Regions from separate parts of the Agarivorans litoreus genome, predicted to be linked through region 1. Evidence: predicted binding sites of a transcription regulator. Region 1 holds the regulator's gene; each other region holds the start of a gene.
The links. Region 1 encodes sigma-54, which starts transcription at its own class of promoters, with help from an activator protein. Its sites were predicted from a motif close to GTTGGCACGNNNNTNGNNT; they were not measured.
Positions count from the first base shown of each region.

Region 1 (7,549 bases):
CCAGTAGCAAGTCATCTTCGTCAACTACGTATAGGGCGTCTGTAGCCTCTGGTAGTTCGCCACGCAAACGTAAGTAGCGCAATACCACATCGATACTTACGTCGGCCCGCAAGGTAATGGTATCGGTATTCATGATACTGCCTGCAGTATCTTCAGGATAAGCTAGAGCCGCCTCTACGCGATGGCGGTCTTGGCTATCCATTTGCTCAAGAACTTCTTGGTATACGCTGTCGGACAGGCTTCTAAGTACATAAGCAATGTCGTCGGTGTCCATGCCTTCAGTTGCAGCTGCCAGTGTTTCTGGCTCCATTAACTGAAGTACCCCTTCCATTACATCTTCGTTTAGCTCTTCGAGGATTTCACCGTGTTGCTCAGGATCGGTGAGTTGCCATAACACTTCGCGGCCAGCTGGTGGGCTAGACTCCAAAAGCAGCGCTACATCACAGGGGGGCATTTGATGAAGCATGCGCCTAACATGCACAAACATACCACTGTCGAGGGCTTGATTTAGCTCCTGTAAGCGTTTGTGCTGATTAGGGTTTAACTCCATCTCTTCTGGCATAAGCGATCCCTACTGTTATTTTGCTATGTGCTGCTTGCTAATTGTAGCTTGGCTTTGTTGTGAATTGGTTTATTCTTCATTGAAGTTTGCTTCTATCAGAGCTTGAACAGCGTCTAGGGCAGCTTCTGCATCAGCACCTTCTGATACTATGGTTAGGGTGCTTCCTTGCGCACTGGCGAGTACCAATAAACCCATAACACTGGCAGCTGAAGCTGTTTTCTCGCCGTCGATAATGCTGAGCTCAGCGTCAAATTGCTGAGCCAGCTCAACCAACTTGGTGGCTGGGCGAGCGTGCAGCCCCAATTTGTTTTTAACGACTACTTGTCTAGTGAGCTTCAAGGCGGTGTTCCAAAGTTCGGTGGCGTCGTTGCACCTTGCGCTGTGCGCTAAAGTGGCTAGCCAGTTGTTCAGCCACATACACCGAACGGTGTTGCCCGCCAGTACAACCAATCGCAATGGTTAAGTAGGCACGATTGTTAGCTTCCAAATGCGGTAACCAAGATTGCAATAGCTGACTAATCTGCTCGATATATTGGGTAACTAGAGGTTGTGCAGCCAAGTATTCTTGTACGGCTTTATCTAAGCCGGTAAGTGGACGCAGCTCCTCTTGCCAATGCGGGTTAGGTAAAAAACGCGCATCAAACATATAGTCGGCATCGTTAGGTACACCATTTTTAAATCCAAAGGATTCGAAAACCAAGATTAGCTGTTGCTGTTGATCGCCTGTAACACGCGAGCGAATCAAGCCGCTTAGCTCATGTACCGATAAACGGGAAGTATCGATACGCAAATCTGCATTTCTAGAAATGGGGGCTAATAGCTCGGTTTCTGATTCAATCGCTTCAGCTAAGGATAAGTTGCTTTGACTAAGCGGGTGTACCCTGCGTGTCTCGCTGTAACGGCGGATTAGCGCTTCATCTTTCGCATCTAAAAAAATGCTTAACAGATTGATGTCAGGTCCTGCATCGCGTATTAGCTGTCCTACCGGTGATAACTCATCGGGAAGGTTTCGAATATCAATGCTAATTGCTACTTTAGAATAGGTTTTTTTTAAGTTGTCGATAAGTGATTGCCAAAGTACAACCGGCAAGTTATCGACACAGTAGTAGCCGAGATCTTCTAATACTCTTAAGGCGACGGTTTTTCCTGAACCCGAGCGCCCACTAACGATGATCAGTTCCATGATAACCCCTAAGGCTGATTAGCCTATTAGGCTACCATGATGTCGTACAATTCGTCATCACTTTGTGCACAACGAAGTTGTTTACATATTTGCTTATCGTTAAGTTTTTCAGCGACTTGAGCAAGAGTATTAAGATGTTGCTTACATTGATCTTCGGGTACTAGTAATGCAAATACTAAGTCAACCGGCTTGTTATCAATAGCATCGAAAGAAATGGGGGGATCGCAACGCAAGAAAACCGCAGTGGCTTGATGTTGGTTGTCAATACGGCCATGAGGAATTGCAATGCCTTGGCCAATACCAGTACTGCCCATCTTTTCTCGATTTAACAAGCTTTCGAAAATGCATTGGGTAGTAGTATCAAGCTGTTTGGCAGCCAGCTCGCTGACTATTTCTAGGGCGCGCTTTTTTGAAGAGCATTGAACTGCACTTTGAGTGCAGTTCAAGCTAAGTACTTTGTTTAGTTGCATAAGGTTGGTTAACGTTTGTTAAGTTTTTCTTTATGTTTGATGACTTGGCGATCAAGTTTATCAATCAGGCTGTCTATGGCAGCATACATGTCAGAGTGCTCAGAGGTGGCAAATACTTCGCCGCCGTTTAAATGTAATGTAGCTTCAGCAATTTGGTTCAGCTTTTCGACGTTGAGGATGACGTGAACATTATTGATTTGATCGAATCGTCGGGTGAGTTTGGCAAACTTGCTGTGGACATATTCTTTCAAAGATTCAGTTATTTCTACGTGGTGTCCAGTAAGGTTAATTTGCATAGATATCTTCCCCTTTTTAGTGGCCTTAAATAAGGCTCTTTCGTTGGTTAGAAGGTGGAATTGCTAAAGATTCACGATATTTAGCAATTGTACGTCTTGCCACCTTGATCCCCTGATCTGCCAAAATATCAGCAATTTTGCTGTCGCTGAGTGGTTTACTGGTATTTTCGGCAGCTACCAGTTTCTTGATTAATGCACGAATAGCGGTTGATGAACACTCACCTCCACCATCGGTAGCCACATGGCTAGAAAAGAAATACTTAAGCTCGAAGATACCGCGCGGTGTGTGCATGAACTTTTGGGTGGTTACTCGGGAAATAGTGGATTCATGCATTTCTACAGCTTCTGCAACATCGTTCAGTACCATTGGCTTCATGGCTTCTTCGCCATATTCAAAAAACGCCTGTTGATGATGAACAATGCAGTTGGATACTTTTAATAGGGTTTCGTTGCGGCTCTCGATACTTTTAATAAACCACTTGGCTTCTTGTAAGTGGCTACGAATAAACTGGGTATCGTTAGCGTTGGTGGAGGTTTTACTTAAAGATGCATAATGGGAGTTAACCCGTAACTTAGGCATTGCATCTGGGTTGAGTTCTACCACCCAGCGTCCTTGGCGCTTAACAACCGATACATCTGGGATAATATACTGGGCTTGGTTAGGCTCAACTGCGTTACCAGGCCGAGGTTCAAGCGTATGAATCAAACGCATAACTTCGCGTAACTGGTCTTCTTTAAGTTTGGTTTTACGGGCTAATAGACGAAAATCGCGATTAGCTAATACATCAATGTGATTTGAAACTACGTCTTTGGCTTCATTTAGCCAAGGTGTGTCTTCGGCAAAGCGACTTAATTGGATTAGTAAACACTCTTGCAGCGAGCGCGCTGCTATACCAACCGGGTCAAAATGCTGAATGCGCTTAAGCACCGCTTCTACTTCATCCAGCTCTACATCTAAGTCATTGTTATCGCTTGAACGTAAGCCTTCCAGTAGCTGCTCACAGTCTTGAGTGAGGTAGCCCGATTCATCTACCGCATCAATAATGGCTAAAGCAATAGCTTGGTCTACTTCACTAAATGGAGTGAGTTGCATTTGCCACAATAAGTGGTCTTGCAATGAGTCGACAGTTTCGCCCTGAAACACCATGTCGTTGTCGTCGCTGATGGCATTGCCAGATGAGCTGGCCGGAGCAGAACTAGCGCTGTAGATATCGTCCCAAGTAGAGTCAACAGGGAGGTCGTCAGAAACAGTTTCTTGATTAATGGCATCGCCTGCTTCAATTTGACTGTTGTCTATGTCCGCAGTGGATTCGGCCTCGGTAGACTTCTCATTAGTAGATTTAGCGTCGTTTGCGTCACTATCATTGGCATGAGACTCATCCGCCTCAAGCAGAGGGTTACTTTCCAGAGCCTCTTGGATCTCTTGCTGTAAATCCAGTGTTGAAAGCTGGAGTAAGCGAATGGCCTGTTGTAACTGGGGGGTCATGGTTAACTGCTGACCAAGACGCAACTGCAAAGATGCTTTCATTAACTACCGCTGTTCCTTCTTTTTATTGTCTTTTTTAAACTTGCACTTTAACTATAGCTTGAATTGTTCCCCGAGATAAACTCGTTTCACATGTTCGTTTTCGAGAATTTCTTCTGGCTTTCCTGAGGCTATCAATTCACCTTGGCTAACGATATAGGCATGCTCACAAACATCGAGAGTTTCTCGAACATTGTGGTCGGTTATTAGTACACCTAGACCGCGATCACGTAGGTGTTCAATGATCTTTTTAATATCGATAACAGAAATAGGATCTACCCCCGCGAAGGGTTCGTCAAGCAAAATAAACTTAGGTGCGGCGGCTAGTGCTCGAGCAATTTCAACTCTTCGGCGTTCACCACCCGATAAGCTCATGCCTAGGTTTTTGCGAATATGGCCAATGTGAAACTCTTCAAGAAGGTCGTCTAATGCGCCAATTTGTTGCTCTTTATCGAGGTCTTTTCGAGTCTCTAATACGGCAAGAATGTTCTTCTCTACGGATAAGCGGCGAAAGATAGAGGCTTCTTGCGGAAGATAGCCAATGCCTTTGCGTGCACGGGTGTGCATTGCAGTACTGGATATATCGTCATCGTCGATGAGAATTCGGCCTTGGTCACGAGGCACCAAACCCACCACCATGTAAAAAGTGGTTGTTTTGCCAGCGCCGTTTGGGCCAAGTAAACCGACAATTTTGCCGGTCTCTACGTTTAAGCTAACGTTTTTGACAACTTTGCGGCCTTTGTAAGCCTTAGCCAAGTTTTCAGCAATTAGGGTGCTCATTATTGCTGGTCTTCCTTGGGGGTTAGCTCATCAAGCTGTTGAGGCAAGAAAATAGTGGTGACACGGCTATTCTCGTCGCCTTGAGCCACCATTTCTTGTTTATTAATGCTGTATTTGATCATTTTACCCTTTACCAAGCTCTCTTCTTGTTTGAGTTGAGCATTGGTAGTGAGTGTTAGCGTTTGGGTTTTTAAGTCGTAACGCACTTCGTTAGCTTCAGCTTCAATTGGCTTGCCGCTATCAAGTAATTGATAAAACGTTGCGGGTTCGCCTTTAGCGATCATAACTTCGCTGCCTTTTTCTTCGCTACCAATAACGCTTAGTTCTTCGGCGTGCATTTTTATCGAGCCTTGAGTCACCACAACATTATTGTAAAAGGTGACTCGGTTTTCTTTGATATTGACCTGCTGGCGGTCAGCATCAACAATAATTTGTTTGTTAAAGTCGTCTTCTAGTGCTTGTGAACCCCAAGAAAACATAAACAAGCTAGCTGCAAGTGCTAACTTACTCTTGTGGGTTGTGGTAAACCGCTTCGATATCATCTAATAAAGTCACTATTTCGTTGGCTAAATCACCGTCCATGCCAACGCCATACAGTTCGTATGAAGGGCCATATACGGTAACAGGTTGATCGCTGCTCATGGTTTCTGTTTGCAGGTCGATCTCCAATCTTTCGGTAATCAAATCGCGAACATACTCACCACGACTCAAATTTTTAATTACTACATTGTCATTTAAAATGACGTTTTGCTGCTGCTGTACTGTAGCGTGATCGGCCACAATTTGCCATACAGGTTGGTTAGGAGCTGGGTACACTAGTATTTTGGGTTGAGCAAAAGTAGTGTGCTTAAGTTGTTCAAAAAACGCCATTTCTTCTGCATAGATTCGGTAGCGTGGGCTGCCGTTTTCGCCAAAGCTCACACTGTAGAGTTTTTCAGCAACAAAGTTTGGTTTGCTGGCCTCGCGTTTAGCGCTTAGCTGCTTGGTCTCTGAAGGGCTAAGCTGCCATAGCACTATGGCTAGTAGAAATAGGCCAGCAAAGAACCAGGTTGGGCGATTCATACACTCATACCTTGAGCATTTTCAAGCTCGCCTTTTGCTTGCAGTAGTAGATCGCAAAGCTCACGAACTGCACCAAAACCGCCACGGGTTTGGGTGATAAAGTTGGCACTTTGTTTACACAAGGGGTGAGCATCTTGGACTGCCACACCTAAACCACAGGCGCGCATAACAGGTGTGTCTACTACATCATCGCCAATGTAAGCGACTTCTTCAGGGGCTAAAGCCAGTTGCTCGAGCATTTGTTGGTAAGCTACTAGCTTGTCTTGTTGGCCCTGGTAGATACGCGTAATGCCTAAAGCCTGCATGCGCTGTTGCACAATGTTAGATTGACGGCCAGTAATAATAGCGACTTCGATGCCGATATTCAGTAGCGCTTTAATGCCAAATCCGTCGTGGGTATGAAAGGCCTTTAGTTCTTCTCCGTTATTGCCCATATAAATGCGACCGTCGGAGAAAACCCCGTCTACATCGCAAACTAAAAGTTTAATTTTAGCCGCCGCATCAAAATTGCTTTGGCTTACCGCGCCATAGGGCGTGTTTATCGTCACTAGTAAACTCCGGCTTGTAATAAGGTATGCATATTAAATGCACCCACAACGGCATTATTGTTTAGCACAAACAAACCGTTAATTGACTTGGTTTTCATGAGTTTTAAGGCATCAAAGGCTAGCCAGTTGTCGTCAATTACTTTGGGGTTTTGCGTCATCACTTGACCAATTTGGGTATCGTGAATATCGATGCGCTGATCAAGGATGCGCCGCAAGTCGCCATCAGTAAAAATGCCTGCCAGCTGTTGCTTGGAATCAAGTACTCCCACCATGCCTAAACCTTTGGCAGTGATTTCGAATAGCGCTTCGCGAATAGTTTGTTCGACTGTTACTAGCGGAATTTGTTCCCCAGTTAGCATTAAGTCGCTGACACTTAGTAGCAGCTTTTTGCCCAAGGTTCCGCCTGGGTGGGACAGGGCAAAGTCGTCGGCCGTGAAGCCGCGAGCTTCTAATAAAGCAACTGCTAGAGCATCGCCCATTACCAAGGTGGCAGTAGAGCTTGCTGTTGGTGCTAGCCCTAAGGGGCAAGCTTCTCGTGGCACCGAGATGCATAAGTGATAGTTAGCCAGCTTTGCCATGGATGAGTTGGGGTTGCTAGTCATGGCAATAGAACGCACACCAATGCGGTTAAACACCGGGTACAGAGACAATATTTCTTCAGACTCGCCTGAATTAGACAAGGCTAATACGATATCGTCGGCGGCGATCATGCCTAAGTCACCATGGCAGGCTTCGCCAGGATGAACAAAAAAAGCCGGTGTGCCAGTAGATGCTAAGGTGGCCGCAATTTTGTTAGCAATATGACCTGATTTCCCCATCCCTGTGAGGATAACTTTACCCTTACAGGCCAGTATCATTTCGCAGGCAGCAGCAAATTCTTGGTCGATATATTGGTGAAGGTTATCAATACCTAAGCTTTCAATTTCTAGAACTCGCTTAGCAACAGCGATGTAATCAAATGACACCCACTTCCCCTTAGTTTTAAAATTAATGACAACAGCGGCTTATACTAAGAATAATAGCATTTGGTAGCCTATGAAGCCGCTTAACAATAAGCCGCCTTCCCATCGAGAAATCTTACGGCTTTTACCAAAACCCATGGCCATTACAAACAGCACCACGG
Region 1 is NZ_BLPI01000001.1:2,830,902-2,838,450, forward strand. It holds gene mgtE (magnesium transporter) at 1-562, opposite strand, end outside; gene K5L93_RS13120 (HPr family phosphocarrier protein) at 632-901, opposite strand; gene rapZ (RNase adapter RapZ) at 888-1,745, opposite strand; gene ptsN (PTS IIA-like nitrogen regulatory protein PtsN) at 1,772-2,215, opposite strand; gene hpf (ribosome hibernation promoting factor) at 2,224-2,511, opposite strand; gene K5L93_RS13140 (RNA polymerase factor sigma-54) at 2,537-4,039, opposite strand; gene lptB (LPS export ABC transporter ATP-binding protein) at 4,091-4,816, opposite strand; gene lptA (lipopolysaccharide transport periplasmic protein LptA) at 4,816-5,295, opposite strand; gene lptC (LPS export ABC transporter periplasmic protein LptC) at 5,321-5,878, opposite strand; gene kdsC (3-deoxy-manno-octulosonate-8-phosphatase KdsC) at 5,875-6,426, opposite strand; gene K5L93_RS13165 (KpsF/GutQ family sugar-phosphate isomerase) at 6,426-7,391, opposite strand; gene K5L93_RS13170 (calcium/sodium antiporter) at 7,431-7,549, opposite strand, start outside.

Region 2 (7,549 bases), 1.1 Mb from region 1:
GTTTGATAAAAGAACCTCTCTTCATTATTGCTACCTCTATGCGCTGATTTAGTAATTGTTAGATTCGTCGTCTGATTCTTTTCCGCTTAACATGGCTCGCAGGTGACTAGACAGCTTGCGACCTAAGGTGATCAGGTATAGGTGAACTAATAGAAATGCGATAAGCGTATAGGCACAAAATGTATGAACAACAGCAATTAAGCCAATTTGTTCTATAAGGCCTGCCGCGCGTAGCTCTGGAAAGAAGAAAAATATTAGACCAGTAATAATCTGCAAAGGGATCAATACAAACAACACGCCTAGATAGGCTAGGCGCTGTAATGGGTTGAATTTATTTTCTGCCGACATATGATGAGGATGCTCCTCGCCAATAAAAACGCCATACAGATAAAATCTTAGCACCACGTCAAGACCATTCTTGTTAGGCACAAATTGTTTCCACTCACCGGTGGTAAATATCCAAGTGAAAATAAGCACTACTAGTGCCGACCAAATGAAGCCAGCCCAATGGTGAAAATTAGAACTTTCGCCAAAACCAAACAGTTTAATAGACCCATGCAGCTCAAGCCCCGTGAGCATTAGTAATAGTACCAATGTGGCTTGGCCCCAGTGCCAAAAGCGTTCAAAACGTTTAAATATCATCACCGCTTTACTCATATTGGTGCCCCTTAATGTTCACGGTTGTTAGACTTGCGGCGACGAAGGGTAAATATCCGCATCAAAGCGTGTAATACAACGCCGACCAATCCACCCCAGATAGCCAAGGCACCAAAACATTCTACAAAACGATTGCTGTCGCGGCCCACTAAGTAGAAATCAGTAAGGCCATTCAAGCGGCTGTTTTTGCTATGACAAGCAACACAAGATAAGGATTCATTTGCAGGGGCAACCATGTGTTTAATCGGCCAATATCCATTAGTTTCTATGAAGTTGTAACTACCACTAAACTCCAGGTTATTGAGTTTGGCACCGGCAATTAGTGCTTTTTCCCAATTGAGTTCAGTCCAAAACGCGCCTGTACCCGCTCTGCCGTATAACTTTATTGGTAGTATGCGCTTAAGTTCTGTATCGTATGGCTGCTTGCCCTTATGTACTTTAAATGGCCAGATACGAGCTTCAGGGTCACTATAACTACCTGTAGGGGGGTTAATGTCGATAGGAGATTGGCTTGGATCGATCGTATCTAATAGGGTCATTTGTTTAAGTTCACCTTTGTACCAGTGATATTCTGGCGTTACGTTCCTTCCCCAGGTAAACGTTCCTTTTTTGCTCATATATGCGTGTTGCTCAACGCCATCAAAAATCTTATCTTCAACAAAAGGTTTGCCATCCTTAGTTTGTCCGGCTGTTGACCAATCCCAAGATAGCTTGGTTAAGTAAGGTCCCCGAGCCATTTCTGGGATGTGGCATGATGTACAGGCTACTTTTGCGGTGTGTATGTCGATGTGCCTTTTATTGTGAGGAGTAGCACTGTGGCAGGACTCGCAGGAAACATTGTTACCTTGCCGACTCGCTCGGCCCATGTTGAGCTGATGGTCGAGAAATGCCTTTCGGTCGTTGTAACGACCAGAGATTTTGTGTTCGCTGGCGCTGTGGCAGTCTTGACAGGAGAAATCTAGTTTTTCAGGGCTCATATGAACATCCAGTTCATATTCAGGGGCAATCAGTGAAAGATCGGTATCGCCATGTTTTACTCCGTTACCACCGCCTCCATTAGCGTGACAAGCTAAACAGTTTTCGCGTGCTGGTTTACCGACATGGGTTGCCACATATTGAAGGTCCACCGCTTTTTGTAGCTTTCCGCCAATTATTTTATCTTCATAATAAGGGTGACCAGAAGTGGCGGCAGACTTTTTATAAGTAGCAGTTGTATCGTGACAAACTAGGCAGTCTACGTTTTCTTCAGCTTCTAAATCAAAGTCTTCGTTGCGCCAACCATAACCCGCATGGCATTGGGTGCAACTTTCATTTCCTTTGGCAGATACGCAATAATTGTTAAAACCATTTTTGGCTTTACCTACTTCAATGCCATCGACTTTTTTTGACCAGGTCCAATGGAACGTTTTATGAACTTGCTTGGCTGCCTCTGTATGACACTCTAGACAGGCCTCTGTTACATCAGGTGCATAGTCAAACTCCTGATTTAACGCTTCAAAGCTAGAGTGATCCGCGGTACTTACAATTGAAGTAACTGATTGATTGAGGCTAGGCTCTGGTTCTGCTGTTGAAGCCAAACTTAAGCTAGAGCAGTTAATTAGTAACACCAACAATGCAATTGATTTATTCATCTATCCTTGATATCCCTCGATGTTTAGCTCACTTAATGTTGCTTAGCACCGTATCCTTTAATGTCTAAGATTTCGGTGCTTATACTTCCTGCTTAAATCAATAACCAAGACCAAACGAAGAGAAGCTTAACTAAATAACTTTATATTAAGTATTAGCTAATGTAATAATTGCTGAATTAATAATTGCTAATATAGTTAATCTGGCTGGGCTATTTTTATGGATGAAACACAAATACGAGTAAAAATGGAAAAATGTGGCCAATAGTTGATGCAGATTAATTTTTGAGGACGTTCAACACCTAGCCATTGTTATTTTGCAGTCACTAAAGTGGCCTCTCCGCATAGGGCTCAAAGTATTGTTGCTCGATTTTTAAGGATGACTCTCTCGCGTTGAGCCGGCCAGGCCTCTGCCGATTCAATAATTAGCGATGTACTGCGGTATTGAATTTGCAGCCTCAACGGATAATTATTTCTTGTGTATTCGGTTAGTATCTTTGGGTTTTCAGGCCTTACCAGATGGCAATTAGATAGGGATTAGGCATCGGATATACAGTTTCAATTTTACGATAAAAGGGGACTTTAGATTTTAGGGTGGGATAGGGCGAGCCTAAACAGCGGTGTGTTTAAGATACTGTATATATAAACTTTTGATTTTAGCTGGCGTCCCCTACAGGATTCGAACCTGTGTCTAAGACTTAGGAGGTCCTTGTTCTATCCAGCTGAACTAAGGGGACACTAAAGTAAGGCGCACAGCTAGTATACTGTGCGCCTTCATTATACTCAGCTTTAACTTTATGAAAAGCAAAGCCTTACTGTTTGCTTACTAAGTCACCAAGTTGAATATTTGCTGTCATGCTTGGGTCAACCGCTACCACGATGGCACTGTCTTGATACACCTGTTCAATTCGTACCATGCTGTCTGCCATAATCTGCTCTTGACGTGGAATGTCCCAATTGCCCCAATGGTAGTTTTGATGAATCAAATTTAACAACATACCACGGTTAAGTTGATTAGCTTTTCCTAGATTAATTTGCCAACGATCTGGTCCTAGCACTTTAACTACACTGCCTTGTAAAGGTTGGCAAGCCAGCAGAGCATCAACTTCGGTTACAATGTGTTGTAGCGTGCTATTTACCGTTTCTCCGTAGGACGATAACCAAAACTCTGCTGAGTAGGGCGAGATTACCTCTCTGGCGTCAAATTCCCAAGGCGCGTTAACAGAAAAGCGCTTGTTGTAGATTTCCTCTAAATCAATGGCGTTGTACACGCGTGCGTTAACCACAAAGTAGCGTTGCGGGTAGCTAAGGTTAATAAATTTTGGTTTATGTACCTGGTCTAATGAAATGTTTTCAATTTCCAACCCAAGTAAGTACTGAGCACCGTAACGATCGGCTACATCTTTAATACCTTTGTAGTTGTGCTCACCGGGCTTGTAGTAGTTTAGTGGCAGTTTAGGAGGGTGCTTAACGTTAAACTGATTGCCGACCTGCCTAGCAATATCGTAAGTACGTTGTTCAATGGCTGGCGATAGCTCTTGTAATTGACCTACTCGAGCTTGATGCTGTTGCTTCAAAAAAGGAGGCAGTAATAGCATGTTTTTGCTGTAGCCACTGGCTTTACATTGACTAGCGGCCGGAAATACGTCGGCTTGCAAAATAATATAGTATTGCTGGCCATGATTACCTTCGTCTAGCACTGTTAGGTTATGTAATGAACCTTTTGAAACCACTTCGATTTGATCAAGCGTGAGCTTTCCGCCAGATACTTTGCTGATGCTGGTTACTGAAGCGCCTGAATACAATAAAAGCTGCTTAACTGCATCTTGGGTGGCTAAGCTTTTCGCTTGCTCAAAATCATTGTTAACGATGGTGGCTTGACCTTTAGCCTCGTACCATACCGCGTGTGTCGACATGCTGATTAGCATCCCCAACAAAAGAATTATCTGTTTCATAAGGCCCTCCTATTGTTTGGGAGTAAGCAATAACTATACCTGAAGTTAAACGCTATTTTTTTGACTGGAACGGTTATTGCTAGGGACAGGAGAGTCGGAGGAGATTGATATGCGATATACGACACTATTTATTTTGCTGGTAACGCTACAAGGATGCAATACCAGTTTACACCATGTTTCTAATTATCCTTATGTTGAGCCGCGTGAGCAACAAGATGCCGCTTTATATGTGCATGTCGATAACTTGTCTAAACAGTTAACTGATGACCTAGATTTAACCGAGACTGACTCGGTGGCCATCAGTACGGTGGTGGATTTAGACAACCTGCAATCGAGCGATGGATTTGGGCGGCAAGTGGCAGAGGCAATGTTTGCCGCTTTATCGCGTGAAGGCGTAAATATGGTAGAGCCGCGCCTTACAGGGCGCTTGCAGATGGACCCTGGTTTTGGTGAGTTTTCGTTATCACGAGATGCAGAATTACTGAGAACTGAAATGGAAATCACTTATGTGGTGGTTGGCAGTTTTCAGCGAACAACTTCGGGTAGGCATGTGAATCTTCGTTTAGTTGAGCTATCTAGCCAAGCGGTTGTGTCGGCTGCATATCAATTTATCCCCAATATGGCGGGGGCAACTTCACCGCGTGTGACTAGTGTTAATGGGAGCTTGCAGCGTCATGAACAATCTGTACTTTAGAACGTGGTTTATTAGTCTAGCGGTTTTACTGTTGCTAGCGTGTACGCCAACAACCCAAGTTAAACAAGTTGAATGGACTTATGATCCGCCGGGTGACTTTACCGTGGTTAATGCCGTTGGTTATGCGCCTATTAGTCAGCAGCGTGGGGCAGACATGAGCGCTAAACAATTACGTGCAATGAAAGCCTCGAAGCTGGACGCTTATCGAGAGCTTTCTGAGCAAGTGTATGGCCAACATATCGATAGTACTGCAACTGTTAGCGATATGGTGCTTGGTAACGAGCGTTTAGCCGCCTCGGTTGCCGGGGTAATACGTGGCGCTAAGGTGATTAATGCCTACGCGGTTGACGATGTATATGTTACTGAGTTGCAACTTGATTTCAGAGAGGTGTACCGCGTTACTATGTCTATGGCACCAACTCGCCATCTCGAGAGTCAAAAAACCGTTCATTTTTAGTAAAGATTTTGCCTTTCTAGCCGATACTTAAAGCGTAATAGACGATTAAGGACGCGACATGAAAGGTATATCTTTAGTAGCCTTGGCTACTTCAATGCTGTTGGGGTGCTCTAGTTCCCCATCAATGCAAAAAGTTGTAGTGTACGATGGCTCAAAGCATCACGCCGCACATACTCACAACGCTCACTACATGGAAGGTGTTTTAGACGAGAACGGCCAGTTGTTTTTAAGTGGAATGCAAAGCCGCTCGCTTAACCCTGCCAGTCCCGATATGAGTGACCCTGATGTTCAGCACTCTCTTACCGATTATGTAAACCTAATGTCGCAACGCTTAGTGTCTAGCTCTCACTATGTGAATGCTGATACACCAATCGGGGTGGCTTCGTTTGTTCCTTTAGATAATCTTCGCACCACTGATTTATTTGGCATGCAGCTAGCCGAAAGTTTTGTTTACGAGATGCAACAAAGTGGCTTTTCGGTGATTGATTATAAAACCACTGGTTTTATTCGCATTACCCCAGAAGGAGACTTCGTATATAGCCGCAACGTCAAAGAGTTATCTAAGCGTTTACCCATTGAGTACTTACTTGTAGGTACTTTTAGCAAATCAAATAAAGGTATTTTGGTGAACGCTCGGATTGTTGGGGCTCAATCAAAAGTAGTGGTTGCCTCTGCTCAAGAGCTTATTCCGAATGAAGTGTATCAAAGCAAAGTACCTGCGCCGGTTAAGCGAGATGGGGTAATGATTATCGAGTCGCGTAAGCAGGCCAGCAAAACTAAGATGCCGATGGGTGAGCGTGGTTAGTTAATTTCGTCTATTACTGTTATACGCAAAACCCTAAGCCTTGGCTGTAATGCCGATCAGTTAAGACAGATCCATTGACGATCTTTCTAGGTATAGCAAAATCCGATGTCATTAATGGCATCGGATTTTTTCGTTTATGGACGTCTCACAAGCACTCAACATCATCAATGACTGGAAGCCCAATCAAATTGAAACACTGGCTGATTTGTTACCCCTTGAGCTCATCAATGATGCCTATGCTTTGTCCGATACGGTTACGCTGAGAAAACGCAAGCTGTCGCTTGAGTCACTGGTCTGGTTGCTTGTTGGAATGGCGCTTTATAATGACAAATCGATAGCCAATATCGTGAATCAGCTCGATATTGTTGACCGTGAAGGTAAGCCTTTCGTTGCGCCAAGTGCACTCACGCAACGGCGTAAACAGCTAGGCGAACAAGCGATACACGATGTCTTTCAACTCATGTCAAAGCGCTGGTGCCAACAAGCCAACTTCGCTCACTGGAATGGTTTAACATTACTCGGTGTTGATGGTGTCACTTGGCGTACTGATGATTCTAAAGAGAACAGCGATGCATTTTCTCGACCTAAAGGCACACAATACCCACAAGTGCGCATGGTGTGTCAGATGGAGTTAAGCACACATCTCATCACCGCCAGTGCTTTCGACGACTACAACGTCAACGAAATGGTGTTAGCCGAAAAGCTGATTAAAGATACGCCAGACCATAGCCTAACGATGTTCGACCGTGGCTTTTATTCGATGGGGTTACTGCATGCTTGGCAGAGTGCAGGTACAGAGCGCCACTGGCTTCTGCCATTAAAGAAAAACACTCAATATACCGTGCAGAGAAGCTTTGGGCGTAACGATAAACTTGTCACCCTTACTAGTAATCCTAGAGCGCGTAAGTTATGGCCAGAACTATCCGAAACGATGACAGCTCGTCTCGTGACCCGCAAAATCAATGGCAAGGCATTTGAGGTACTCACTTCCATGATTGACCCGATGCGCTTTCCCGCAGCAGATATTGGTTCATTGTATGGACACCGTTGGGAAATCGAACTGGGATACCGAGAGCAAAAACAGTTTATGTTGGGAAGGCGTTTGACACTCAGAAGCCGTAAACCGGAGCTGGTGCGCCAAGAGCTATGGGGCATTTTGCTGAGCTATAATTTGATACGGTATCAAATGGTTGAAATGTGCTTTGTGTTGAAAGGGAGCTACTTACCTTACCAGCTGAGTTTCAATGGCGCGTTAGCGCATGTCATGAGGTTATTGGTAGGACTGCCTTATTCCAGCCCAGGGGCAATTCCTCGGCAGCTCAAGCATTTTTATGGGATGGCAGAAAGCCTCAT
Region 2 is NZ_BLPI01000001.1:3,889,636-3,897,184, forward strand. It holds gene K5L93_RS17895 (hypothetical protein) at 1-25, opposite strand, end outside; gene K5L93_RS17900 (cytochrome b/b6 domain-containing protein) at 49-657, opposite strand; gene K5L93_RS17905 (tetrathionate reductase family octaheme c-type cytochrome) at 669-2,288, opposite strand; tRNA gene K5L93_RS17910 (tRNA-Arg) at 2,947-3,022, opposite strand; gene K5L93_RS17915 (flagellar assembly protein T N-terminal domain-containing protein) at 3,098-4,240, opposite strand; gene K5L93_RS17920 (FlgO family outer membrane protein) at 4,350-4,934, shown strand; gene K5L93_RS17925 (LPP20 family lipoprotein) at 4,915-5,391, shown strand; gene K5L93_RS17930 (FlgO family outer membrane protein) at 5,450-6,196, shown strand; gene K5L93_RS17935 (IS4 family transposase) at 6,333-7,549, shown strand, end outside.
Region 2: K5L93_RS17920 (FlgO family outer membrane protein) is a predicted target of sigma-54. The motif match lies at 4,304-4,322, and genes of this name have one in related genera.

Region 3 (7,549 bases), 1.4 Mb from region 1:
TTTTATATCATCTACTTGTTGACTCATTGTATCTCTCCTTTCGCGCCACTCATCTGTGAACTACGAATTGAGTTAATTTTTTAAGCGCTAATGCACTCTTCCTGATCTTGCTAGTACTTAAGCGGCTGCTTTGGCACTCTTCCATGGTGGCGTTAACTTGTCCCAACAAGGGTTGTTTAAGGTCATGTCCATGTCGCGGGCAAAGATAGCGAAGCCATCAAAACCGTGGTACGGACCTGAGTAATCCCAGCTGTGCATTTGACGGAAAGGAATACCCATTTTTTGGAATATGTACTTCTCTTTAACACCCGCACCTATCAAATCAGGCTTGAGTTTGTCGGCAAAAGCTTCTAGCTCGTAACCCGTTACGTCATCGTAAATTAACGTGGCGTCTTTCACTTCTGGTACAGTTTTGCTGTAGTCATCGTTATGGCCAAACTCATAACCAGCACCAACAATTTCCATACCTAAGTCTTCATAGGCACCAATTACATGGCGAGGACGCAAACCACCTACATAAAGCATCACTTTCTTGCCTTCTAAACGAGGGCGATACTTATCCACCACTGCTTGCCACTGTTCTTTATATTTGGCGATAACTTCTTCAGCCTTAGCTTGAATTTTCTCGTCAAATTTAGCGGCGATAGCGCGTAATGATTCTTCACACTTGGTAGGACCGAACAAGTTGTACTCCATCCAAGGGATGCCATATTTCTCTTCCATATGACGACAGATGTAGTTCATTGAACGGTAACAGTGCACTAGGTTCATTTTCACTTTTGGCGTATTCTCTAGCTCTGGTAAAGTACCGTCACCAGACCACTGCGCCACCACTCTAAGACCAATTTCTTCTAACAGAATACGCGAAGACCAGGCGTCACCACCGATGTTGTAATCACCAATAATGGCTACATCGTAATCGCTAGTAGCGACTTCTTTGTCTTCTGATTTATCCAATACGTAATCACGTAGAGTATCGTTAGCAATGTGGTGACCAAGCGACTGACTCACGCCGCGGAAACCTTCACAACGAACTGGAACAATGGTTTTGCCAATCTCGGCACCTTTGGTTTTAGCCACTGCTTCGATGTCATCACCAATTAGCCCTACTGGACATTCAGATTGAATCGAGATCCCTTTAGCCAAGGGGAATAACATCTCAATTTCGTCTACCATGGTTGCTAGCTTTTTATCGCCACCAAACACAATGTCACGCTCTTGGAAATCAGAGGTGAAGTTCATGGTGCCAAAGCTATTTACTCCGGTATAACCGGTGTAATAGTTACGACGACCAGCGCGCGAGTATTGACCACAACCCACAGGACCATGAGAGATATGCACCATATCTTTAATTGGCCCCCACACTACCCCTTTTGAACCTGCGTAGGCACAACCGCGGGCAGTCATAACACCAGGAAGTGACTTACGGTTAGCAGTAATACAACTACCACCTTCGCTGTCGTTTGCACCTAGGTGTTTTTGGCGATCTTTTTTGGCTTTTTCTGGATAGACTTCTAACACTTCATCAATCAGTGCTTGAGTCTCTGCTTTTTTATCTGACATTGCTGCCTCCTATAGCATCAATTTACTCACTGAGATGAGTGATTAAGCCGTTGCTTCTTCAGCTACTTGACCAATGATTGATTCGTCTTCTTCATCCATGATGCCGAATTCCATCAACAACTCTTCGAGCTCATCCATAGTTACCGGCGTAGGTACTACAAACATTTTGTTGTCGATGATTTTTTTGGCTAGGGTGCGGTATTCGTCAGCTTGATTACATTTAGGGTTGTATTCAATTACTGTCATACGACGAATTTCTGCTTGCTGTACAACATTGTCACGCGGTACAAAGTGAATCATTTGAGTGCCAATTTTGGCTGCTAGCGCTTCAATTAACTCATCTTCACGGTCACATTTACGTGAGTTACAAATAAGACCGGCTAAACGAACACCACCAGTAGCAGCATACTTACAGATACCTTTAGAAATGTTATTCGCTGCGTACATCGCCATCATTTCACCAGATACAACAATGTAGATTTCCTGTGCTTTGTTTTCGCGAATAGGCATGGCGAAACCACCACACACCACGTCACCCAGTACGTCGTAAAATACAAAATCTAGTTCTTCTTCATAAGCGCCTTCTTCTTCTAAGAAGTTAATCGCTGTGATTACGCCACGACCAGCACAACCAACACCTGGCTCTGGGCCACCAGACTCAACACAACGTACACCGCCGTAGCCCACTTTAAGTACATCTTCTAATTCGATGTCTTCAACCGAACCCGCTTCCGCTGCCATTTCCATAATGGTGTTTTGCGCTTTTGCATGTAAAATTAGACGTGTTGAATCGGCTTTTGGGTCACAACCAATAATCATCACCTTTTTGCCCGCTTCCGCTAAAGCACCAACTAAGTTTTGAGTAGTGGTAGATTTACCAATACCGCCTTTTCCGTAAATTGCACATTGACGAATAGCCATAACATTTCTTCCTATTAGCTTGATAAACGGTTCCCACTGTAGCTATTGCCAGAACCGTTCCAAACTCCATGAAACAAGATAAGTCATTGTATTTATTGTATTTATTGATAGTTATCGGCAAATTATTGAGTACACAAGACAAACAATTTAGGCCGCAAATGTAGGCTTTGTCGTAAATACAACTAGACGTTTTAGGGTAGCTAGAGAGATCTCTGCTAATCTGTTTAGAAAATCTAAAATAGGAAAGAAGTCGGGTTCGATGGGTAAGCGTAAGCAACAGTAATGGCATTGTTGCTGCTAACAATAGATAACACGATTGCCTTTTATTACTTAGCTAGGCCCAAGAAACAAAAAAGGCTTATCATTCGATAAGCCTTTTTGCTGCAGTTTCTAACACTTAGTTTATTTCTTTTCTAAGTTGCTCTACTTGATCAAGTGAACCTAAATCAGTGCCCTGTCGACTAGCAGATGCAGCACCACAGGCCAAGCCATAAGGTAAAGCCTGAGCTAATGATTCGCCTAAACTTAGGCGCCAAACCAACCCGGCCACCATGGAGTCTCCGGCACCAATGGGGTTAGCTTCAACAATACTCGGGCTGGTAAACTCGGCGCATTGCTGTTCATTCGCCATTAACGCACCTTTTTTACCTAGAGACACCACTAAGTTCTTCGGTCCCATGGCGAGTAAAGCTTGGGTCCAGCCCTGAGTTTGTTTTAACTCCTCGCTACTTAAACCCAATAGCTCTTGAGCTTCATCAAGGTTAGGTTTAACTAAGCTTGGCTGAGCCAATATCCCTTCTCGCAGAGCCTCTCCACTGGTATCTAATACCGCGTGTGCGCCAGCATTTTCAATCAGTGTAATAAGCTCTGCATAAAAGTTTGCTCTTACGCCCTTAGGTAAACTGCCACCCAATACCCACCAGTCACCAGCGTGGAGGTTTTGTTTAACTTGGTCGACTAAGCTTTTTAGCTCTTCTGGGCTAACTTCTGGTCCCGCTTCATTCACCTTAATATGTCGCTTATTCCCCGCTTCCACAACGGTAACGTTGGTGCGGGTTTCGCCTGCTATTTGAGTAAATTGGCATTTAATGTCCATTTTACTCAATTCGCTTGCTAGGCGTTGACCAGTAAAGCCACCAATAAAACCCATTGCGGTGCTTGTTACACCAAGGTTTTTAAGCATCCGAGATACATTAAAGCCCTTTCCACCGCAATCTAGGCGTGATTGATTGGCACGACTTACACTATCAAAAGCAAACTCATCTATTTGCAGCTCTAAATCAGCAGCTGGATTTAGTGTTAATGTGTAAATCATTGGCATTCCTTATAAGTAAGCTTCGAACAAGGCTTTTTCGGCTGCAATGTTCCAGGTGTTACCTTTACCTAAGGCGTTTGCCACAGTAGGTAACTGTTCAGCTAGTTCATCTAAACCTAATAGCGGTAAATCTTCTAGTTGTGGGAAGATCAGGATTTTACCTGGGTACTTAGCATCAATCATCGCTTCAATACCATCTTTAGCCACATTCATACCGCCAATAGCCGCAACACAAATGGCTGGAGCAATGTTACCTGCTACGGTGTTATCCATCACTACTGTTTGGTCTTCAATAGTTAAGCCTGACGTTCCTGTGTATTGGGCATTACTAAGGTAAACAGAACTAAAGTCTACCGGTGCCAAGGTGCCATTAGGAACACCAGCAAACAATACCAACATGCCGTCATCTTTCATAAAGGTTGCAGACTCGGCCATGATATCGGCATTTGGTACACACACCACGACGTCGTCGGCTAACTTGCCTTTACTATGAGTCTCTACAAATTCTGGCAGGCTTACTGGGTTGTTAATTGGGTTGTAAGTCACCAATTCACAGTTGTTGCTTTCAGTTAAACTAGCAAAACGCGCTTCAATTTCAGCTAAACGCTGGTCATTGATGTCGGTCACAACCACTTGACGAGGACCGTCTTTAAGCTCAATTGCGCGCTGAACATGCATTTGCCCCATTGGACCACCGGCACCAACAAAAACTGCAAAGCCATCTTTTCTTAAATCACAGCGGTTGCGCTGCTCACCGTAGGAGTCGGCTACATCTACACCACTATTACCAATAAAGGCAACGTAGTCGTAATGTAAACGGCCAACATCGGCATTGACTAAACCATCTACTGGTTTCTTACCCACCATATTCATAGTACCGCGACGAGCAACATATTTTGCAATACTTGTCAGTTCGTCGGCTGATTGTGGCGCTAGAACCACAATGTCATCAAAGCCCACGCCATCGGTAAACTCAGCCACTGCTTGCTCTAAGTTACTCGCGTTAATGTCGTTACGGATCAACACATTTTTAGCTTTGCTTTCTACCAAAAGACGAAAAGCTTCCGGTACGTTGCTAAGAATAACAGTAGCAGGTGCTTCTAAGCCTTTAGAAAAACCATAAGCTGTTTGGTCATCAGCTTGACCAGTAATCCACATTACACCGCCTTGTTTTGGCTCTAAGCGACGACGCTGGGTATATGACGCCCAAACACATCCCCAAGGCTCAAGTAAGGCTGCTTCAGCGAAACCTAGTTCATCAGACACTTTAAGCAAACATGAACCGGTATCAGTTTCTAATACTTCGGGCCCAATTAAGTGATATTGAGTTAAGCCGCCAGGAACCGTGTAGCCGTATGCGGTACTCTTACCATTTTGGTAAATATCTGGCTGCATCGCATAACGCTCACCCACTTTGTATTCACCACTAAGGCCTTCGCCCACTTTAACTACCGTGAGAGTGGCTTCATGGCCCAAACGCGTTGGTTCTTTGCGTAAATCTCGGTTGTACAGTTTAGGGTGCGAGCTACCTTGGTTAATTAACTTAACATCAGAAAAGCACAGGCCTACTGCGTCAACTCGCACTAGCAGTTGGTTATCTGCTGGTTCAGGTACATTGAATAGTTCTGGTTGATTATCTTTACCAATGTTTTCCACACCGGCGCCGTACATGTTCCAAGTGCTGGTGGTATTTGGTGTTGCTTGGTCTAGTTGTTGATATTTTTCGTATTGACTAGTCATCTTGATACCTACTCTTTATATTCTGTTTTCTACTAAATAAGATCATCATGGTTTTTGTACATCGCCATGACGGCTTCGGAGCTACACATTTGTAGGGCTTTTTCTGCTTTAGCCTGCAACTTGCTGTAAGACACCGAACGAATGATGTTTTTTACTGCTGGAACATTGGCGGGGCTTACCGACAGCTCTTGAACCCCCATTCCCACTAATAAACAAGCTATGTTAGGGTCGGCAGCCATGTTGCCGCACACGCCTACCCACTTACCGTTGGCAGTGGCTGCTTTAACGGTCATAGAAATTAACCTCAACAAACCTGGATGGTAGCTGTCAGCTTCACAGCACAACTCTGGGTTTAGTCTGTCCATCGCTAAGGTGTATTGGGTTAAATCGTTAGAACCGATAGAGAAGAAATCGACATGTTTAGCTAAGGTGTCGGCCACTAAAGCGGCAGATGGCACTTCAACCATAATGCCTAAGGGCAGTTCAGGTGCATTAAGTGACACACGAATTTTATCGGCCATTTCTTTGGCTTTGGTCCATTCAGACATTTTGGCGATCATTGGGAACATAATGTGGATCCCTGATTTACCAAATTGCTCTACTTGCCAAATTGCTGTGCGATAGATGGCTTCTAGTTGACGTTCAAACATGTCTTGGTGTTTAAACGATAAACGTACGCCACGAACCCCTAAAAACGGGTTATCTTCGTGCGGCATATCCATCCACGACACCGGTTTGTCACCACCAATATCCGCGGTTCTTACAACAAGTTGACGATCGCCAAGCTCTTTTGCGATGCTTTTAAGTGCGTCTATCTGTTGCTCAATGGAAGGTTCTTCGCTTGAAGCTTCAAACAAAAACTCGGTTCTAAGTAAGCCTGCGCCTTCTCCGCCATTTTCCAAGATACTTGGTGCATCTTTAGGTTTAGCAATGTTACAAACTACTTCAATATGGCGACCATCTTTAGTTACAGCAGGTTCATGTTGATGCTCTGCTTCGGCTAAACGCATTTGTAACCAGGTATCGATGTTTTGGCTTGCTTGCTCTAGTGTTTCGTGACTTGGGTTAATCACTACGCTAGCGCTTTGCGGATCGACCACTGCCATTTGTTGGTCTGCCACTTCGCACAACTTGCCAGCGCCAACACCAACCACTGCAGGAATACCCAAGCCTCGTGCAAGAATTGCCATATGACTGTTAGGTCCACCTAATTCGGTAGCAATGGCTTTTACCGCTTTGCCTTCTAAGCCAGCAGTTTGCGAAGGAGAAAGATCTTTTGCCAACAAAATGAATTCTTCATCAGGGAAACTGAGTGTTTCAGCTGAGGTAAGAATGGCGATAACACGCTGGCTTACATCATTTAGATCGGCTATGCGTGCCTTTAGTCGCTCGTCTTCAACTTTAGATAAAGCATCAATTTGTGACGTTAAGGCTTGTTGCCAAGACCAAGCTGCGCTGTTGCCTTGCTCTATGTATTGCAAGCATTCTTGATTTATCGTTTCGTCGCTTAGTAGCTGCTTTTGCGCTTTTAAAATAGCGGCCTCTTGTGGGGCTTTTTCTAACAGCTTGTTATGTAACTCGTCGCTTTGTTCAGCGGCTTTGCTTAGCGCTTCTTGCAGTGCTTGCTTTTCATTACTTTGGCCACTGCCCTGCTGCTCAACATTAATGTTTGAAGCACGCAGTACGAATATAGGTGCAGCGGCAATACCCGTAGAGGCTGCCATCCCCTGCAACACCGCATCACCCGTAGCATTAGCTAAAGCCGGCAAGCCTGCTAAAGGATTAAACTCCGCGTTAGCGTTATCTTCTTCACTGTCTAAGCCCGCTTTAATCATGTCTGATAAAAGCTGAACCGCTTGTTCGGCTTGCTCACCTTCGGCAGAAACAACGACTGAATCGCCCAATTTTGCGCCCATGGCCAATAATGCAGCCATAGATTTTGCATTAGCAGATTGCTCACCGTTTCGAATGCGAATTTGAGTATTGGCAAAACTGGCCGCTTGTTCACTA
Region 3 is NZ_BLPI01000001.1:4,221,367-4,228,915, reverse strand. It holds gene nifK (nitrogenase molybdenum-iron protein subunit beta) at 1-27, opposite strand, end outside; gene nifD (nitrogenase molybdenum-iron protein alpha chain) at 118-1,563, opposite strand; gene nifH (nitrogenase iron protein) at 1,606-2,484, opposite strand; gene pfkB (1-phosphofructokinase) at 2,882-3,799, opposite strand; gene K5L93_RS19410 (alcohol dehydrogenase catalytic domain-containing protein) at 3,809-5,539, opposite strand; gene ptsP (phosphoenolpyruvate--protein phosphotransferase) at 5,572-7,549, opposite strand, start outside.
Region 3: nifH (nitrogenase iron protein) is a predicted target of sigma-54. The motif match lies at 2,530-2,548, and genes of this name have one in related genera.

Region 4 (7,549 bases), 1.1 Mb from region 1:
TGGTTTAACAAATGCGGGTAACTCTGCATGTACAGCAACAGGTGCTACATTCTTAATTTTTAGATTGGTACCAGGAGGAACAGTAATCCCAAAGTTGCGTAACATTGTTGCAAAAGACTGCTTGGCAAAATCACTATTTTTTTCACCAGTGCCAGGCAAACCTACCACTAAACCATAGCCGGTTAATTGGTTTGAGCGCACGCCAGCAACATTTGCTACGTCTTTCACACGTGCGGCATTTACCGAATTTGCAACCAAGCATAAACCCAAGCTCAATATTACAATGCTACGTTTAAACATAAGATTACTCCTAAAGCTCAGGGCTTAAAATGGCCAAATTGGACCATTAAAGAATTTAGATAGCCATCCCTGATTGGTGGTATTGGCAAAATCTCCGGTGCCACCATATTGAATGCGCGCGTTGGCGATGCGTAACGATGTAATAGAGTTATCTGGTGCTACATCTTCAGGGCGAATAATGCCCGTTAAGCGAATATACTCATTACCATTGTTTAGCATTAGCCATTTTTCACCACTAATAATTAAATTGCCGTTCGCTAATACTTGAACAACATTGACTGAGATATTGCCATTTAAGCTGTTACTTTGAGCGGCGTCAGCTTCACCGGTAAAATCACTACTTTGGCTTAAGCCCAGCTCAATAGGGTTTCCATTTATAGTTGCAACACCACCAGGTACCGTTATTTGGTTAAGATTGAAATTCTTATCTTTCGCTAATTCGTTACTCGCCGACTTGCTGGCTTGAGTGCGCTCTGCCAGTGTGACCACAATAATGTCGCCAACACGGTGCGCTTTTTTATCTGAATACAGATTATTAGCGCGATCTTCTGTAAACAAAGATCCGGTGATTCTTGCCTCAACGGGTACATCTTCTGGATACACCGGCGCAAACTCTGGGTCATCTGGCACTACTGCAGTATTAACACTGGCACAGCCAGCCATTGCTAAACAGGTTGCTACTACCATTAGTTTATTCATGAGCAATCCCTCTCTCTAAACTTTGTTTACAGCTGTTGTGTTGCGAAGGTCAACATTTGATCTACGGTTGAAATCACTTTTGAATTCATCTCGTAAACCCGTTGCGCTTCAATTAAATTAACCAATTCTTCAGTTACGTTTACGTTCGACGTTTCTAAAGAGCCTTGGCGAATCGCACCTAAACCATTCTCCGATGCAATCCCATTTTGTGGAGCCCCACTGGCACCGGTTTCTAGGTACAAGTTTTGTCCGCGAGGCTCTAAACCAGACGAGTTAACAAAATCCGTAATAGTGATTTGGCCAATAACTTGACTGTCGGTTTGCCCTGGTAAGCGAACACTCACCTCGCCGTCTTCGCCTACGGTAAAGCTTTGTGCGTCTTCAGGGACCTGAATTTCTGGCTGTAAAGGGTAACCGGCACCAGGGGTTACAATGGTGCCTTCGTCATTTAAACCAAACTGACCATTACGCGTATAAGCAGTTGTACCGTCTGGCATTAATACTTCAAAAAAACCTCGACCATCAATCATCAAATCAAAGGCGTTATCAGTAGTTTGAACATTACCTTGGTCATGATTCTTTTGCGTTGCTATCACCTTGGCACCTGCACCAATCATTAAACCTGATGGCATTTTAGTGTTCTGTGAAGAACGACCGCCTGGTTGATTAATTGTTTGATACAACAAATCTTCAAATACTGCGCGGCTCTTTTTATAGCCCACCGTGCTTGCGTTCGCTAAGTTATTAGAAATAACCGATACGTTAGTCTGTTGGGCATCTAAGCCTGTTTTACTGATCCATAAAGCGGGATGCATAATACGCTCCTTATTCCTAGCTTAATCGCAACAAGCTGTTGGTGGCTTTTTCGTTTTCTTCAGCGGTTTTCATCATCTTGATTTGCATTTCAAATTGACGCTGCATGCTGATCATGTGTGTCATCTCTTGCACCGGGTTTACATTACTTCCTTCTAGTGCACCTTTTACCAGTTCAACGGTGGCATCGGGCTGATAAGGTTGACCATTAGTGCTTCTAAATAAGCCGTCTTCACCCTTTGTTAACTCGCCAGCGAAAGGTTTACTTAGCTTAATGCGGTTAACTTCTTCTAATGCGTCGGCTGGCGCGCCTTCTGGACGGATCTCGATGGTGCCATCTTCGTTAATTTCTAGCTTTTCAACAGGTAGGGGGATAATAATTGGCGCATCTTGATTACCTAATACAGGCTGGCCTTGCATGGTTTGTAAGACCCCTGCAGCTGAAATAGTAAAGTTACCATTTCGAGACAGCGCCTCATTACCATCCTTGTCTTGAACCGAAATCCAACCTTCACCCTTAATTGCCACATCTAAATCTCTCCCTGTGGTTTTTAACAGTCCATCAGTAAAGTTTTGAGTTGGGCGCTCAGTCATAGCAAATACCCGAGATGGCATGCCAGGGCCAAAGGCCTGCATTGAGCGTGCATTCTCTAAATCGGCTTTAAAGCCTGTGGTATTTGCATTTGCAAGGTTGTTACCACGTACCGCGAGCGAGTGCATGTTTTGTTTTGCACCGGTCATCGATATATAAAGTAGTTGGTCCATGTCAATTTCCTACGTCAATTAGCTGACTCAAAGGAAACAAAGCAATTAAAATGCCAGAAGACAAACAAAGAAAACAAAGATTAAAAAAGCTAACTAAATCAACAAAATAAAAAGGCAGCCAAAGCTGCCTTTTGGGTCAAACTCTATATCGTCGTTAACGAATCTGAATAATAGTTTGCTGTAGCGTCGAGTTAACTTCTAAGGCACGAGAGTTAGCCTGGAAGTTACGCTGTGCGCTAATCAAATTAACCAACTGCTCGGTTAAGTTAACGTTAGCTTGCTCTAAAGAAGCCGAGTTAATTTTGCCAAAAGTCCCTGAGTTACCTTCACCGGCAATCGCTTCCCCACTTAGCTGAGTTTGCTGCCATGAGGTATCACCAATTTGCGCTAAGCCTTGGTTATTGGCAAATTTTGCTACCGACACTTTAGCGATATTGGTCGTTTGACCGTTGCTGTAAGAAGCAACAACCAAACCATCAGGGCCAATATCAATACCTGTCAATTTACCAACGGTAGAACCATCTTGCGATAAGCTAGAAACTTCGAAAGCAGAGTTATATTGAGTTGGACCATTAAGGTTAAAGGTAATAGTTTGGGTTGGATCTACCGAACCCGTTACCGGATCCCACACACCACCAGGGCCATTTGGTGGTGCCGTACCAAGCGCTACTGTTTCAATAATAAGTGGCGCGGTAGACGCGAGTGCACCAGTATTATCAAAAGTTAAGGTCGCAGACGCTGGAATATTTGGGTTAGGGTTACCCGCGTTAGGGGTATTGGCTGTACCGCCAGCAACGTCTACTGGCTGGCCATCAATGTATATCAACTTGTGCCAAGTATTCGCTGTAGTGTCATCTTTAATGAAGAAGGTTTCAGCGACATGCGAGCCACCTTGCGAATCGTAAACTGTCACCGAGGTCGCTGAGGTATAGGTATTACTGTCAGAGGGATCAAAATCGCCAATATCGTGAGTAGTGCCGCTAGAAGGCAAGTTAAAACTCATATCAACTTGGCTAGTCATTGTAGGGTTACCTACTTCAGCACTAATTTGAATCGCGCTGGTTGCAGCCATACTCACCGCTGAAGGCGTGCCGCTGTTGTTTACGGTATAACCTTGTAGATATTGGCCTTGTGAGTTAACAATAAAGTTATCAGCATTTAGCTTAAACGCACCGGCACGAGTAAACTCTCGCGTTTGGGTGGTCAAATCAGAGGCGGTAACAAAAAAGCCTTCGCCACTGATCGCCATATCTAAAGCATTCTGGGTAAAGTTAAGGCTACCTTGGTGGAATTGCTGAGCTACATCTACAGTTTTAACACCATTACCTACTGCGGTACGAGCATTTGAGAAAATCGATGTTGCATACACATCGGCAAACTCAGCACGTGACTCTTTAAAACCAATGGTGTTGACGTTAGCAATATTGTTCGCCGTTACGTCAAGATCCTTTTGCGAGGCATTGATGCCGCTTAGAGCGATATTAAATGACATCTCTCAATCTCCTATCGTTTTACTATTCTTTGTTAGGCCTTGGCTACTTCAAGAACATCGCTCATTGCAATGCCACCCAAGCCTTCTAAATTGACGACTACGCCAGATGTACCACCCGCTAAGCTCACGCTACCTACGCTTGCGTATGTTGCGGTGGGTAAACTGATCTCTTTACCGCCCTGAACACCATTAACTTTAATGTTGTACTTACCTTCTGGCATCGGATTCCCGTTAGAATCGGTACCATCCCAAGAGAATGGCATGTTGCCGCTTCCCTCACCTAAGTCGATCACTTTAACAACTTCGCCCGCCGCATTTTCGACCGAAACTTTTACATTGGTGGTGGCTGCGCCAGTTACTGCTACACCGTCAAAACCAGTGCCACCGTTATGCCCGTAATCTAGCGGCACTAATACTTTTTGACCGACTAATGTTGACGCTTGCAAAGCAGCCGATGAATTCATAATCGAGTTCATTGTGTCAAACTTGGTGCCAAGCTCCGCAATACCCTCAGAAGTTTGAAAGCTTGCCATTTGGGCAATCATCTCAGCATTATCAACCGGCTTACTAGGGTCTTGATACTGCAGCTGCGTAGTAAGCAGTGAGAAGAAATCCTCTTGCCCTAGCGACTGGTTGTTATTACTTTCTGGAACAACCGATTCTGGCTGCCAATAATTACTTTGTAACGGATCAATAGTAGACACTGGCTACTCCTTAACTTTTACCCAGATTAAGCGTGCTATTAAGCATTTGCTTAGCAGCTTCTGTTACTTGAACATTAGCTTGATAAGAACGCGAAGCACTCATCATGTCTGCCATTTCCTCAATAACATTAACGTTTGGCTTGAAAATATATCCCTCTTCATTGGCCATCGGGTGTTCCGGGTAATACTCTTTACGTAACGGAGCATCTGACTCAACAATACCCGCTACTTTAACTTTTGCTGATTCAACCTGGGCTTGAGACGCTTTATTCAACTCAGCTTCAAACACTGGCTTTCTTGCTCGATACGTTTGGTCGATACTTGAACTAATACTGTCGGCGTTTGCAAGGTTACTGGCGGTAGTATTCAATCGTACCGACTGCGCCTTCATCGCCGACGCTGTAATATCAAAAACATTAAAAAAGCTCATTATTGACCTCCCTTAATTGCATTACGTAAGCCACTAAATTTACTAGAAAGAAAGCCAATCCCTGCTTGGTACTCCAAGCCATTTTGCATAAATGCAGCTTTCTCTTTCTGTACATCAACGGTATTACCATCACCAGTGTCAGGCTGATCCGGCACTTGAAAGCCCAATTCCGCAAATTGGCTGTTACCGCCACTTATGTGGCGCTCATTGGTGATATGCATTCCACCACCTTGTTTACTCTTGGCTGCAGCAAAGGCTTTGTTAAAATCTATATCTCGTGCTTTATAGTTAGGTGTATCAGCATTAGCAATGTTACTAGCAATCACCTCAGAACGGCGGGCTCTTACACCTACAGTATGTTGATGAACGCCTAATGCTTTATCAAATGTTATTGCCATATACACCTCGTTACACTTCCACAAGGAATATTTAGCAAGAGCTGTGCCAGAGTTTTTTTGACGCTTTTTGTTCAGTTAACTAAAGGACTTAGTTGTATTGGTAGGAAAAGAAAGGCGCCAACATGAATGCCAGCGGCAAATAAAGCGGCAAGTATTGCCCTTTACTGCCGCGATATAAAACACCTATTTCAATTGATAAACAATGCCGGGATGGCAGCGTAACATATTAAAACGGTCGGTTAAGCCGGTGATCGATTCAGACGCGCCAAGCATTAGATAACCATTAGGGTTTAGCGATTGAGCAAACTGATTGAGAATTTTCGACTTCACATCAGCATTAAAATAAATCAATACATTTCGGCAAAAAATAATATCAAACTTGCCCATCAAGGCATAACTATCTAAGAGATTAAGCGGTCTAAAACTGACATTTTTACGCACTTTATCGTTTACTCTATAACGTCCGTCAGATGTAGCTTCAAAAAACTGACGTTTACGTTCCGGTGATAAACCACGCGCTAAAGCCAAAGTATCATATTCACCGCGTTTACAATGCTCCAGCATTGAAGGTGAAATATCAGTCCCCACTACTTGCACTCCCATTGGCAAAGCTCCAGGGCGTCTAGCTTGATATTCCAAAGAGGTCATCATAATTGAATACGGCTCTTGCCCCGAAGAACTCGCTGCCGACCAAATTTTGACTGGGCGTGACAACTTGGCAAACTCGGGTAGAAGTTTATCGCCGAGTAACTGAAATGGATAAGTATCCCTAAACCATAAGGTCTCGTTAGTTGTCATCGCATCAACTACCGCTGCTCGTAACTCACGCTCCCGCAAGCTCATAGCTTTTTGTACTAACTCGGTCAGGCTTGCTACAGAATACTGAGCCATTAATGGAGATAAACGGCTCTTTACTAAGTATTGTTTATTGTCACCTAATACAATTCCGCACTGCTTTTCTAGAAAGCCGCAAAACTGCTTATACACGTCATCTGTTATGGTTCTCACAAATGCATCCACACTCTATAAAGATTGACGAACAGCGGCTGCTAGTTCATCTGGATTAAATTTGGCAATAAAAGCGTTAGCGCCAACTTTATTTACCATAGCTTGGTTAAATACACCACTTAGTGAGGTATGTAAAATTATGTGTAAACCTTTTAAATCAGGGTTTGAACGTACTTCCGCGGTTAAAGTGTAACCGTCCATTTCTGGCATTTCGATATCAGAAATCACCAGCGCAATTTGGTCAGTGATAGGGCCATCCTTAGCCATACTGTTTAGTAGCTCTAAAGCTTCACGCCCATCCTGGCAAAGCAAGGTTTCAACCCCTAAAGAAGTAACCGCGCGTTTGACTTGATTTCTGGCAACAGAGGAATCATCAACCACTAATACTTTTTTATCTATTTGCACATTTGCGGCGGCTTCTTCAACGATCTCTTTACTAACAGTTGTATCAACCGGTGAGATTTCATCTAGGATTTTTTCTACATCTAATATTGAAACCAGTTCTTTTTCAACTTCGGTAACAGCGGTTAAATAGTTAAATTTTCCCGCACCTTTTGGCGGCGGCAAAATGTCTTCCCAGTTCATATTTACGATACGTTCGACTGAACCGACAAGAAAGCCCTGCACGGAACGGTTGTACTCAGAAATGATAATGAAACACTTGGTCACATCTTCTATTGGACGCCCGCCTGTGGCTGAACTTAAATCAATGACCGAAATAGTTTGCCCCCTGATATGTGCCACACCACGGATAACAGGATTTAATTTAGGCAATGCAGTGAGTGGCGGACACTGTAAAACTTCTTTTACTTTAAATACATTAATACCGTAGCGCTGAGACCCATTTAACCTAAATAACAACAACTCTAAGCGATTCTGCCCTACTAGCTGCGTACGCTGGTTTACCGAATCTAAAATACCCGCCATATACTTATCACTC
Region 4 is NZ_BLPI01000001.1:3,899,374-3,906,922, reverse strand. It holds gene K5L93_RS18000 (flagellar basal body P-ring protein FlgI) at 1-300, opposite strand, end outside; gene flgH (flagellar basal body L-ring protein FlgH) at 325-999, opposite strand; gene flgG (flagellar basal-body rod protein FlgG) at 1,026-1,814, opposite strand; gene flgF (flagellar basal-body rod protein FlgF) at 1,831-2,577, opposite strand; gene flgE (flagellar hook protein FlgE) at 2,732-4,069, opposite strand; gene K5L93_RS17975 (flagellar hook assembly protein FlgD) at 4,102-4,773, opposite strand; gene flgC (flagellar basal body rod protein FlgC) at 4,784-5,203, opposite strand; gene flgB (flagellar basal body rod protein FlgB) at 5,203-5,601, opposite strand; gene K5L93_RS17960 (CheR family methyltransferase) at 5,785-6,609, opposite strand; gene K5L93_RS17955 (chemotaxis protein CheV) at 6,625-7,536, opposite strand.
Region 4: flgB (flagellar basal body rod protein FlgB) is a predicted target of sigma-54. The motif match lies at 5,634-5,652, and genes of this name have one in related genera.